DNA from 4 places in the Pseudoalteromonas obscura genome. Region 4 is predicted to be linked to each of the others. Evidence: predicted binding sites of a transcription regulator. Region 4 holds the regulator's gene; each other region holds the start of a gene.
The links. The regulator LexA, encoded in region 4, represses DNA repair genes until DNA is damaged. The targets are predictions, from matches to a motif close to TACTGTATNNNNATACAGTA.

Region 1 (3,166 bases), on a different contig from region 4:
TTGGGTTGCTGAATCAGAGCTGCCATCGATTGTTAAGTGTGTAATTGCCGTGCTTGCTTCGCCTTTATTTTCACCGAGTGATGCTTCTATATTGTCAAAAATAACAGGCATTTCCTCAAGCAAATGGGTACTCCACTGAGCCGTCACATTGGTGATTTTTTTGCCCTTTGGCAGGGTCGTTTTGAAATCAAATGAATGTATGCTGTCGGCTTGTGGTGGTACTATGTGGCCGTCCGAGTTGTACACGACCATTTGGCTGCCGTCATCGAACTCAATTAAGAATGATGTATAGAAATAGAGGTTTTGCGCATATTGTGCATGAGCAAGCTCAGGTAGCTTGATATCATAACTGACTTTGAAAGGGGTTGATTGAGAAAATGTTTGATTGATTGCGAATGTGCGTTGGATCTCAAAGTGGCTTTGCGCATTCACTTGTAGACTGTAATTTCCCGATATTGGATATTGATTGCTTTGTCCTATGGAAGTGATATCGCCGTAATTGATCTCAATTCCCTCAGATGAGCGTTCAAAATCTAGCTGTGCGATTGGCTGAGCATAGGCTTGACTTGCAAATAGGCCTGCCAAAGCAAGTACTAAAGACTTAACTTTCATATTCCTTTCCTTATTTAGTTGTAATTTCGCTGTTTTTGTCGGTAGGTTGAATAAAATATTTAGCTCTATTTTTAATAAAACAATAAAATACTAATTTAGTATTAAGTTTTTTACTGTGCTTGCCTATTTCATGAGCTGTTTGTAACAGCTACTGATCTTGCGGAATAATCACTTCTGGTCCTATGGGGCTATAACGGCTCGGTTTATCAATTTGTTGTGCAATTAATGTTTGGGGCAAATATGGCGTCAGTAAGGGCGTGAAGTGTGCCACGTTATGGTAAGTATCATCCAACCATTGATCTAGTAACCTCGGCTGTTGAGGTAAAATAAATGGGCTGGCTTTATCGTGGTATGGCGCAAGCTTTGGGTGCGGCGAAAGCGTAATGATTGAGCAGGAAAATATCTGCTCTTTGGTAACTGGATGATGCCACTTTTTATACAGACCTGCGAAACACAGTGCCGCATTGTGTGCATGAAAATCATAATAATGTAATGGCTTTCCATTTTTATATTGTGTCTCTCCAAACCCTTTTGCAACCACAATACAGCGCTGGTGTCGAAATGGGTGATATGCGGCACTGGTTGTGACATTGAGTTTGTCGTAGCGGCTATTGAACGAGGTATATTTAGAGGGCTTAAAGCCCGTTTCAGTTTGTGCTAGTAACAACCACCAAGTTGCGCCAGTTACTTTACGCTGATTATTTTCTTGATAGATGATACTCACTTTATCTGTTGCTCGTTTAAAGCGTGAGAACTGCATTTTCTCTATTGGGTTTTCGATGCCCAAGTCTAATAAAATTTGGATCACAAAGGGGTCATCTGTGATGTTAAGTCTGCCACACATATGCTTGTCACCTACATTAATGTATCCGCTATGACAAATATAGTTCAGCCAATACGGACGATAAACTTGCACTTTTGAAATCGATCAATGATACTGTATATATATACAGTGAATTGTGTGATATGGCTAATTTAATCGATTTCTTACAGCATCAGAACCTTGTTTGGCAAGGGACTGATAATGCACCGCTGACTCAGCGCTTAGTTGAAAAAGTAAGTACTGGGTATGATGTGCTTGATGCACACCTTGATGGTGGTTTCCCTATGCCTGGTGTGGTGGATATAAAAAGCCACACGGGAGTGGGGGAAGTGCGTTTACTGCTACCTTATATTCGCTCGCAATCGCGCCTATGCGTCATGATAAACCCGCCAGCTTGTATCAATGCCCATGCGCTTGTACATCAGGATGTTATGACTGAACTTGTATGGGTGATCTCGACTAGCACTTGCCAAGAAGCACTATGGGCGGCAGAGCAGTGTTTAAAGAGTGGAGCTTGCGGCAGCGTATTGTTATGGCATCGAGATCTGCAAGTACATCAGGTGAAACGTTTATTACTGAGCGCTCAAACGGGAAAAAGTTTGTGTTGTTTGTTACGTAACGATGTTTCTCAATTTGGTTCTCTGCCTGTGAGTTTATGCTTGCAGCTCGAGCCTGGTATTGACGGGCTTAAAATTAAGGTGAATAAATTACGCGGTGGTTGGGCGAAACCCCAATTAACCCTACCTTGGAGATTATTATGGCCCCTTGTGATAGCGCAGACTGAGCAAAAGGCTCCTGAAGCCCAAGTGTTACCTTTTTTACAGCCACAGCGCCGCGCGAGCAGGTAGGGTTATGGCTCTTTGGCTCTATTTACACTTTCCTCAGCTGCAATTGGACAACCTGCATGCTCAAGGTATGCAAGTGCCCCCGACCATTATCGTTTCAGGTAAAAATCACAGCGTCATACAGTTGAATCGGTCAGCTCAGCAGCTTGGGGTGCGCAAAGGTATGGGATTAGGTGCTGCTGCGGCGATGAGTTCGTCGTTATGTGTGCATGAATACAGTGAGGTATATACGCAAAAGCGTTTAATTGAGTTGGCTCAATGGCTCTATTTAGACACTGCTGAAATACACTTATCAGAACCTGAAGGACTATTGCTAAAAGTGTCGAGTATGCTGTCTTTACATCAAGACTTAGGCCGTTACTGGCAAGTTATTCAAACTCGACTTGAAACACAGCATGTGCATTATCATTTTAGCTTAGGCTATTCGCCTATTGCGGCACAGCTGCTGGCACAGAATCAGTTTGACAGCTTGAGTCAGAACCGTGAACAACTCATGAAGCAGTTAGGCAAGCTGCCAATCAATACTTTGGCGTTGACGAATCAGCAACAACAAAAGCTAACGCGTGTAGGCGTGAAAACAGTACAGGCCTTATTAGATATTCCATTGGTGGAGCTCGGTAAACGATTCGATACGGCATTAGTACATTATGTTGGGCGTTTACAGGGTAAGCTGCATCACCCGATCACCTTTTATCAGCCGCCTGAAGTATTTGAACGTCATGTAACCTTATTGTATGAAATAGAGAACCTCGACTTTTTAGCCCGCCCATTACTCAAACTGCTTGTGCAACTAGAACAGTTTTTGCGGCTGCGCAATAAGCTGACTCAGGCCATAGAGTTAACATTTTATCAGCGTGATTGTGACGCATTGCAATTGAGTGTAGGG
Region 2 (3,166 bases), on a different contig from region 4:
GCAGTTTTCTAATAAGTAAGGCCAGTCTTTCTCATGAAGTAAATTGAATTCGTTTTGAATGGAAACTGGTCGCTCTATGCCGTGCTGCTCACACAAATGTAAGTAAGTATTGATCCCCCATGGCGTTTCGTTAGAAAGCCCCCAATGACGTATCTTTCCTTGATCTTGACAGACTTTTAAGCCTTCGAGGATATTACTCATTTCGTCTAGCTGCTGTGCTTTGCTGACAGCGTGTAGGTCTAACATGCCGTGCCAGTGTTTGCCAAAATGTGGTGATGTGCGATTTGGCCAATGTAATTGGTATACGTCGATGTAATCTGTTTGCAGTCGTTGTAATGATTGTTCAACAGCGTTGATGACTGCGCTTTTATCGATAGGTTTGCCCTCTCTTATCCAACCGAGTCCCGCACCTGCTATTTTTGTCGCCAAAATAACTTCTTGGCGTTTTTCTTCATGGCGTTTAATCCAGTCACCTATGATCAATTCGGTTTTACCATAGGTATCTGGCGACGGGGGTACTGCGTACATCTCTGCGGTGTCTATAAAGTTGATCCCTTGACTTAGTGCGTAGTTGATTTGCTCATCAGCATCGTGCTGATTGTTTTGCAGCCCCCAAGTCATACTACCTAAACAAACTCGTGAAACCTTTAGTGATGAGTGGCCTAATTGGCTGTACTTCATAGATACTCCTTGCAAAATCGAACAGGTTTAAACAGCTAAGATGTAGTCGTTAGATACATACAAATTCACTAACAGCAGTGTAGAGCATTTCTACTTATTCTGCTGAGGTTTGTTTACACTGAGTTATTAAAATTAGCAACTGTGCCTTTATTGTAAACAAATGATTGGATGTATTTGTTTGATAAATTATTGTACCTAAGTTTTTGGATGTAGACGATTGTTAGGTTTATTGAGAAATGGATCATTACGTTATTTTTGATTTAATTGATAATTTAGGCTTCGTAGTTCTATTTTTTGGATTGCTTATTGGCTGAAAGAGTCCAATTGCTCGGTGGTTTGTTATCAAATAAGTCTATTTTGGAATACGTACTTCTATATCTTTGAAGTCTTTATGTGCCTTGTATTTAGCTACCGATACTTTTGAGGCGCTATATCGCATTTGTTATATATCAAAAAACCAGCTGGGGGGCTCTTCTTAACGGTTGCAAAGCGCAGAGGGCTGACTGTATACGCGATGTATGCGTTTGTTATGTACTGCTATGCGTTAGCGCTCGAGTCTGGCCTAAAAAGCGATGTTCATAAATCGTAGTCATTGAAGCAATAGACAAATGGCTAGAAAACTGCCACTATACTGTATAAGTAAACAGTATTTGTAAGGGGCGTATCGGTGAGGAAATTTATCCATATTGATATGGATTGTTTTTATGCTGCGGTAGAAATGCGTGATAACCCCGCACTCGCTAAAGTACCCATGGCAATTGGTGGCAATAGCCATCGCGGGGTATTAAGTACCGCGAATTATATTGCACGTGAATTTGGTGTGCGATCCGCGATGTCTAACTACAAAGCCAAACAGCTTTGTCCTCAATTGGTCATTGTTCCGGGGCGCATGCAAGTTTACAAAGAAGTCTCTCAACAAATCCGGCAAATATTTGCGCGCTACACCCATTTGATAGAGCCTTTGTCTTTGGATGAAGCCTACTTAGACGTTACTGAGTGTGAGGTTTGTCAAGGCAGCGCCACCTTGATCGCGCAACAGATCCGCACAGATATTTATAATGAAACAGGGCTGACAGCCTCAGCTGGCGTTGCGCCGATCAAATTTTTAGCCAAAATAGCCAGTGATGAAAATAAACCCAACGGCCAGTGTGTGATCACACCTACTCAGGTAGATGACTTTATCGATGAATTACCGCTGAGAAAGATCCCCGGGGTTGGTAAAGTGACACATGAAAAGTTGTTGGCATGTGGACTTGTTACTGGCCGTGATATCAAAGCACTGAGCCAAGATGAAATGGCTCAACGTTTTGGTAAATTTGGCAATGTATTATGGCGGCGCTGCCAAGGTGTTGATGATCGGGGTGTAGAGACTGAGCGAGTGCGTAAGTCGGTAGGGGTTGAAACAACTTTTGAGAAGGACATTAAAGATTTAGCGCAGTTAAAGGCTATTTTATGTGACAAGCTTATCCCTGAACTTACTCGTAGAAGTGCTAGATATCAAACGGAGCGCGCCTTTACAAAGTTAGGGGTTAAAGTAAAGTTTTACGACTTTTCTCAAACCACCAAGGAATGTCAATGTCATCAAATTGACAAAGATATTTTGTGTACTTTATTGGAGCAGGCTGTGGCGCGCTATGGCAATAAACCTGTGCGGCTGGTGGGGGTGCAAATTGGTTTAGGTGATGCGCCGAGCAATCAGGTACAAATGGGTCTATTTAATTGAGATCACAAGATAAACTTTATATGTGTTAGGGGTTGTGCGACTAAAATATAACTGAATTTGCATGTTTCCGTGTTAGAGTAATGTTAATACAAAAATAACACAGAGGACATCTCGTGCAATCGATCATGATAGTGTTGTTCGGTATTTTAGGTATGCTGTTTGGCTGGTTTGTATACTCTAAGTTTATCGCAACCAAAATTTTCAAAATGGACGATAACTTCGTCACACCTGCCCATGAACTCAATGATGGGGTTGATTATGTTCCAACCAATAAAGTGGTGTTGTGGGGTCATCATTTTACTTCAGTGGCTGGTGCTGCGCCCATAGTTGGTCCTGCTATTGCAGTCTATTGGGGATGGGTTCCAGCTGTACTTTGGGTGGTAATTGGTACCATCTTTTTTGCTGGCGTCCATGATATGGGCGCACTTTGGGCTAGTGCTCGCCACAAAGGCAAGTCAATGGGGGCATTATCTGAAACTGTCATTGGCAAGCGCACCCGTTCGCTATTTATGATTGTGGTATTTTTAGTACTCTTAATGGTTAATGCGGTGTTTGGTGTTGTGATCGCGAACTCGTTTGTTGCTAACCCCAATGCTGTTTTCCCTGCTTGGTCGGCCATTGTTGTGGCTTTGATTATTGGCCAGTTGTTAAAACGAAAAGTGCCACTGATCCCGTTGTGCTTAGTAGGTGTAGTGGTGCTGTATGCGACAATTTATGCAGGCAGCGGTATGCCTATTGCGCTTCCCAGTGAGGTATTTGGCT
Region 3 (3,166 bases), on a different contig from region 4:
GCGCAATGCTCGGTGGCGCAGAAACAATGCCTTGGTACTCAACCAAGCCAGCCCCCCAAGCGATAACTGTGACTAATAAAATGCTGATCAGTACGCCGCTTTTCCACTCTCTATACATCAATGCAGTTATCACAAAAAGGCTGAAAATGGCCAACAAAGGGCCGGGACTGGTGATATCGCCAAGTTGCACAAATGTGGCTGGACTCGAAACAATAATTTCAGCATTCTTTAATGCGATCAAAGCTAAAAATGCGCCTATCCCAGTTGCTATCGCACGCTTTAGTACCACTGGAATTGCCTGAATAACCCACTCTCTAATTTTGAAAATACTCAGTAGTAAAAACAAGCACCCAGATAGGAAGACCGCTCCCAAGGCAGTTTGCCAGCTATGCCCCATACCTAAAACAACACCATATGTAAAAAATGCATTCAACCCCATACCTGGTGCCAAAGCCAATGGGTAATTTGCAAAGAAGCCCATGATAAAACAGCCAATTGCTGCGGCTAAACACGTGGCAACGAACGCTGCACCATGATCAATGCCAGCTTCCGCCAGCATAGCCGGATTAACAAATACAATATAAACCATGGTAATAAATGTAGTGAGCCCTGCCACAACCTCCGTTTTTACATTGGTCTGTAGCGCTTTGAGAGAAAATAGTTTTTCTAGCATGTCTTTGTATTTTAAATGGAAACGAGGGGGCGATTTTACCATATTTCCTCGCCATAAACGGACAAATAAACTAAAAATCAGCTACAATGAAAACTAAGTTGTAATAAGTGAAGAGAGTATGAAAAGCAATCAATCTACAAAAGCTTATGGCGGAGACCTCGAGCAACAACTATTCAATGTACTCGAATTTGTTACCCAAGAACCAGACCCCAAACACAGCTGGCCAAAGGCACAAGATCCAGAGCAAGCTTATAAAAAAGGCCTTTATTACATCAAAGAAAAGCAGTATCCGCTTGCCGCTAAATGGATGAGATTGGCAGCGATGTCAGGTGACAACAAAGCACAATTTTATTTAGGCCTGTTATTTATAAAAGGTCAAGGCGTACCTAAAAGTGTTTTTCACGGTGTAGCTTGGTTAAGTCTAGCGCAGAGTCAAGGCAATAGCGCGGCATTAAGCACTCTCAATGAAGTGCGCCCCCACCTAACAACAAAACGCTACATAGACGCACAATGTTATGCCGCGACACTATTTGAACAAATCCATCAGCAAATGCATTTTGGGGCAAACCCAGAATAGGCCGCAGGTGTTAATGATTCGAAGTGAACAAAAAAACATCAAATAAAACTTGATTAAAACCACTGTATGAAATACTGTATATACACTGTATAAAGAATCAGTGGTCTAATCATGTTACCAATCACACCCAATGTAAAAACGCAATCGAGCAGCATTAGCCATGCCAGTAGTTTGAATATCTTGGATGCATACGATGAAACAACCACCAGTAATGAACTTTTAAAAATCTTATCTCGTTGTAATTCAAAAGCTGGTTGGACACTTTTGATAGCACCTGATCAGGTTTTCAGTAAATCTATGTTAGATGGCTATAATATCGATGTGAATAAGCTACTAGTGCTTAAGCAAAAGGATCTGATAAACTTAGAACATACTCTGGATAGCGCTTTGTCCAATGGTAATTTTGCGGCTGTCATCACTTGGCCGGGTATTTTGACGAAAAAGCAAATTGAATACCGTAGCCTAAATCACTCTAAAACAGCACTATACTGCTTTAAAGACTTTGCTCAATTGCCACTATCAAAGCTCACACACTAACTATATAGGTCATTTATGTGTTTTTGTGGTAACACACAAGCCTTTGAGCAATGCTGCAAGCCATTTATTAAAGGACAGTCTACTCCTCACCAATCTGAACAGCTAATGCGCTCTCGTTATAGTGCATACTGTACAAAGGAATGTGAGTATATTTTAAATACGTATGCATCAAAAACACGCAGCGAGCACACAGTCGAAGATATACTTATGTTCGCTCAACAAGTTAAGTTTGTTCATTTGGATGTTATTGAAACTGATCAAGATGACCAATATCAATATGTAGAATTCAAAGCATCGTATTTGGAAGGGGTGCAGCTGAGCGTGTTGCATGAACGCTCCAGATTTGTAAAAGAAAATGGCGCATGGCTATATCTTGACGGCGTTCTTTACCCTGAAGAGAGTAAAAAAGTAAGCCGAAACGATCCTTGTCCCTGCTTAAGTGGGAAAAAGTTCAAGAAGTGTCACGGATAACCTGTACTCAGCCTGAAGTGGCGTTACCTCACCAATGCCACTTTCGAGATTTAATCAGTACTCCCTATCCTATCAGAATCATAATAAAGCGATTATACAGCCACACTTAACTGAGACTGCATTTCTCCACTGGCTAACTGATCATAAAACCCGGCAGCATCTATTTCTCTTTCTTTAACTTCGATTTCAGGATGCTTTTGTTTATATAGTTTTGCTTTCACTGCTGGCTCTAGGTTTTCCATGACGTTTAAAGGGATATGCGTTTTATCGTCACGAATATGAAATGGTTCAGGATCAAGGCACTCATTTAGCTTGATATCTTCTAGCCCACCATCTTTCACAAAATATCGGTTGTATTGACCAATTAAAAAGTCAAACTCTTCAGGTGCCAAAGGTTGCTTCGGGCCTACTTGTAACTCTTTTCGCAATGCCTCTTCAGACTTATCTGCTTCGTCAACAGCACTTCGTGGTAAGTCAAATTGGCTAAAGTCCAATGCATCTTGTGACAATGCACTTAAGAGCAGAGCAAAATCGCTTCTACGCGATTCATGGACACTCAAACTTAACGCATTGCCTAACTGCGCTTCTTTGAGTAACAATTGTTCTATCTGCATGGATTTTCGCCAAAATTTTCAAAGTCTGAAAATTTATCGGCATTTTTTGAAAAAACTTTAGGACATTTCTTTACTTCGTCAAAAACTTTGTTATTATCAGCGCCGTTGTTGAGGAGGGGTTCCCGAGCGGCCAAAGGGATCAGACTGTAAATCTGACGGCTCAGCCTTCGCTGGTTCGAATCCAGCTCCCTCCACCATCAACGACAAAGTACAATTGGAGGGGTTCCCGAGCGGCCAAAGGGATCAGACTGTAAATCTGACGGCTCAGCCTTCGCTGGTTCGAATCCAGCTCCC
Region 4 (3,166 bases):
ATGATGCTGCATCTACAACAGCTGGAAACTCGACTAAAGGACCGTCTACCTGAGAAGAAAGCAACAAGGTCCTCACAGGACGAAGTTGTTCAGATTGCTGCTGTGGCTGCTGATCTGAACAACCGATTAATGCAAGGCAAATTGACGCCATTACACATAGCTGCTTGCTTTTTATTATCTTCATGAAAGCTCCTTTAATTCTATTTAACATCGCGATGTTTTGTCATCGCCGTAACAAAGTTATTTATCCACACATCCAGCACTTCTTTAACCGCTGCCACATTCTCTGTTCCATCTGCCTTTAAAACAGTATCTAGCTCTTTATGCGCGGTCATCATCACAACGGGTTGAGGGTTATTGCCAAGATAAAAAGCGGACTCCAAAGATACATGTGTCAGCGCTTCAGTTTGCTCAGTTGCAGCAAGGTAAGCCGTCTTCCCTGCATTATAGACTAAGCGAATTGGAACAAAATCTCTTACTTGTAATGCAATCGGTTCAAACTGAACATCTGTAAATGCACCTTCTATCATCAATATTTGCTCATTCAAGTTAAGCGGCTTTTCCGTCACTACCTGAAAATAAGGGGTCAGCTTTTCTACCATTTTTGATTGCATGTAGTGGCTTAACTTAGCAACATGTAGCGGATTTATATTCAAAAACTTCGACTCTTGAACATTGATCCATACCTCAAACTGAGGAATATACAGTACTTCAACCTGACTGAGCACCGATTGATCGAACGTGCTGTCCACATAAAGCTCAGTATCCTCATATTCTTCAGAAGGGGTTAAAGAATCATAACTCGGTAAAAAGCCTGAACGCGTATTTTGTGGGGTAGATGTGCATGCAGAAACAATACATACAAATGTGATAATTAGTACAGTACGAAACCAAATCATAAGCCGCTCCATAATCAATTCATTTCCTGTGGTTGTAGCACAATCAAAATAGATACTTTGATCTCATTTGAAATCAAATGTAATTTACAAATACAATTATAGTTTTATCCCCATAAACTAAGACGAATAGCTCAGACTGCGAATAACTAAATAAGTGCAAAATTATCTTCAATCACTCGCTTATACGAACTATTTTGGGAACTAAGTTATGAAATTGTAATTAAGTATATGATATGAAGTTAAAACGAAAAAGATAAGCAATAAATTAAGATGAGAAAAATAGATAGAATCAAGCTGGAGAGCATGCCTCCAGCTTTGAAGAAACAACGACAGCAAGCTATCAAATAGTAAGCTAATTACAGGTTGCCCCGAATAACTCCTACTGCTAACCCTTCGATATTAAACACTTCCTGCTCAAGATCGACTTCAATCGGTGAAAAGTCCTCGTTTTCAGCGTGTAAGAATACTTTTTTTCCTACTTTTTCAAACCGCTTTACAGTCACATCCTCTTCAACACGGGCAACTACCACCTGACCGTTGTTTGCGACTTGAGTGCGATGAACCGCTAACAAATCTCCGTCCATAATACCAATATTCTTCATGCTCATACCGTTAACGCGAAGCAAGTAATCGGCTGAAGGCTGAAACATCCCCGGGTCTACTTTGCAGTGATTTTCGATATGTTCCTGCGCTAAGATAGGTTCGCCTGCGGCTACACGCCCAACCAGAGGTAATCCGAGTTGCTCGGGTTCATCAGGTTCAGCTAAACGAATCCCTCTACTGGCACCTGGTACCATTTCTATAACGCCTTTTTTGGCAAGCGCTTTCAAATGCTCTTCTGCCGCATTTGCACTGCGAAAACCGAGAGACTCCGCTATTTCAGCTCGCGTTGGCGGCATACCTGTGTCTTTGATAAAAACTTTGATGAGTTCAAAAACTTGTTCTTGTCGTTTGGTTAATGGTCGCATATAACTGGTTTTCCATACAGTGCATTTACTGTGAGTATATACAGTTAAAATTAAATCGCAATGCTAATCGTTGAATACTTAGGCAAATTATGAAAACAGCAAAATGATTAGCGCTAAATGAGTAGAAACAACGGTAAGATTATGCACATTAAATAAATCAAAAGAGGCATGCAAAGGAGATAAAACAGTACTTCATATTGTGCTTTTCCAGCCACTCTTCATCTAAGGCCAACAGAGCCCAATTTAATTAAAAGACAATGCGACTGGTTCACTTGCTCTTTTATTAGTGGATCTTCGTTAATAATGATAATGCTTTTAAATATGTAATCCATGGCATGGATTAAATAGAGTAGTACCTACTTCACTGCAACTTTTAATAATTAATAACTTTAAAAATCGTAATGTTTAGCTCGAATCTGATAGTTAGAAGATTATAATATTGCTTAAAATTAGAGCTGTGATGCAAGAATTAGAAATTGTGGTTATGAATAGAACATAGAGCTACTTCAAGTAGCTCTATTTATCATGTTAGCAAGCCGTTGTAGTATATGTTCCTGGACAAGTTCTTGTACCCGTACACTCCCACGTTTTAAATAGGCCGCCGGCAACTTGTGGTGTCATCTCAGCAGGAACGTTGGCTTTATCATAGCTAATTACTTTGATGTTTTTCTTTTTTAATTTTAATAACATATTTATCTCCTTATTGACTACAACAAACCTAGCAGTATTTATTATTACTTTCAACATAATAAACGATATTATTTTTCAAAATTGTAATTTCATTAATACCAATACAACAAAAAGGAATTAAAAACATTTCTTAATAAAGTAACTACAACCTTGGAGAAATCGCTCTATTTCTGAAACCTTCTTTTCAACCCTTTTCAACATCGAGCAAAGCACTAATCACAGCGAGCGAAGCGAGTGCGTTCAATTTGCGCAAGGTGAAATGAGCTAATTTAACAGTTGCTAAGGCCGCTACCCCTTTTCGTCACCCTGAACTTGATTCAGGGCCTAGAGTGCAAAAGGCTAGCGACAGCGAACGAAGTGAGTACGCTTCTTTTGCGCAAGGTGAAATAAGCTAGTTTAGCTGTTGCTACGGGAGTGTATTTAAAAGGCGTAAAGAATTAACACTGTGAAGTTTGCTCCCTTCACCTTGCGCTTATCGTGCAAAAGGCTAGCGACAGCGAACGAAGTGAGAGCGCTCTTTTTGCGCAAGGTGAAATGAGCCGTTTTAACCACTGCTGAGGGACTTAAACGAAAAAAGCCCGACTCTTTCGAATCGGGCTTTCTTTTATT

Region 1: imuA (translesion DNA synthesis-associated protein ImuA) is a predicted target of LexA. The motif match lies at 1,548-1,567, and genes of this name have one in related genera.
Region 2: dinB (DNA polymerase IV) is a predicted target of LexA. The motif match lies at 1,311-1,330, and genes of this name have one in related genera.
Region 3: QNM18_RS23715 (SulA-like leucine-rich domain-containing protein) is a predicted target of LexA. The motif match lies at 1,334-1,353, and genes of this name have one in related genera.

What each region holds. Positions count from the first base shown of each region.
Region 1 covers NZ_JASJUT010000002.1:414,318-417,483, reverse strand. The annotation lists gene QNM18_RS05970 (hypothetical protein) at 1-612, opposite strand, end outside; gene QNM18_RS05965 (SOS response-associated peptidase family protein) at 761-1,456, opposite strand; gene imuA (translesion DNA synthesis-associated protein ImuA) at 1,579-2,283, shown strand; gene QNM18_RS05955 (Y-family DNA polymerase) at 2,288-3,166, shown strand, end outside.
Region 2 covers NZ_JASJUT010000006.1:169,873-173,038, reverse strand. The annotation lists gene QNM18_RS15300 (aldo/keto reductase) at 1-681, opposite strand, end outside; gene dinB (DNA polymerase IV) at 1,349-2,404, shown strand; gene QNM18_RS15290 (carbon starvation CstA family protein) at 2,518-3,166, shown strand, end outside.
Region 3 covers NZ_JASJUT010000013.1:211,514-214,679, forward strand. The annotation lists gene QNM18_RS23705 (NCS2 family permease) at 1-673, opposite strand, end outside; gene QNM18_RS23710 (tetratricopeptide repeat protein) at 792-1,250, shown strand; gene QNM18_RS23715 (SulA-like leucine-rich domain-containing protein) at 1,362-1,787, shown strand; gene QNM18_RS23720 (YchJ family protein) at 1,803-2,258, shown strand; gene QNM18_RS23725 (VC2046/SO_2500 family protein) at 2,351-2,872, opposite strand; tRNA gene QNM18_RS23730 (tRNA-Tyr) at 2,985-3,069, shown strand; tRNA gene QNM18_RS23735 (tRNA-Tyr) at 3,089-3,166, shown strand, end outside.
Region 4 covers NZ_JASJUT010000023.1:27,186-30,351, forward strand. The annotation lists gene QNM18_RS27175 (efflux RND transporter periplasmic adaptor subunit) at 1-184, opposite strand, end outside; gene QNM18_RS27180 (DUF3313 family protein) at 201-899, opposite strand; gene lexA (transcriptional repressor LexA) at 1,256-1,867, opposite strand; gene QNM18_RS27190 (hypothetical protein) at 2,396-2,557, opposite strand; partial or broken gene QNM18_RS27195 (hypothetical protein) at 2,978-3,166, opposite strand.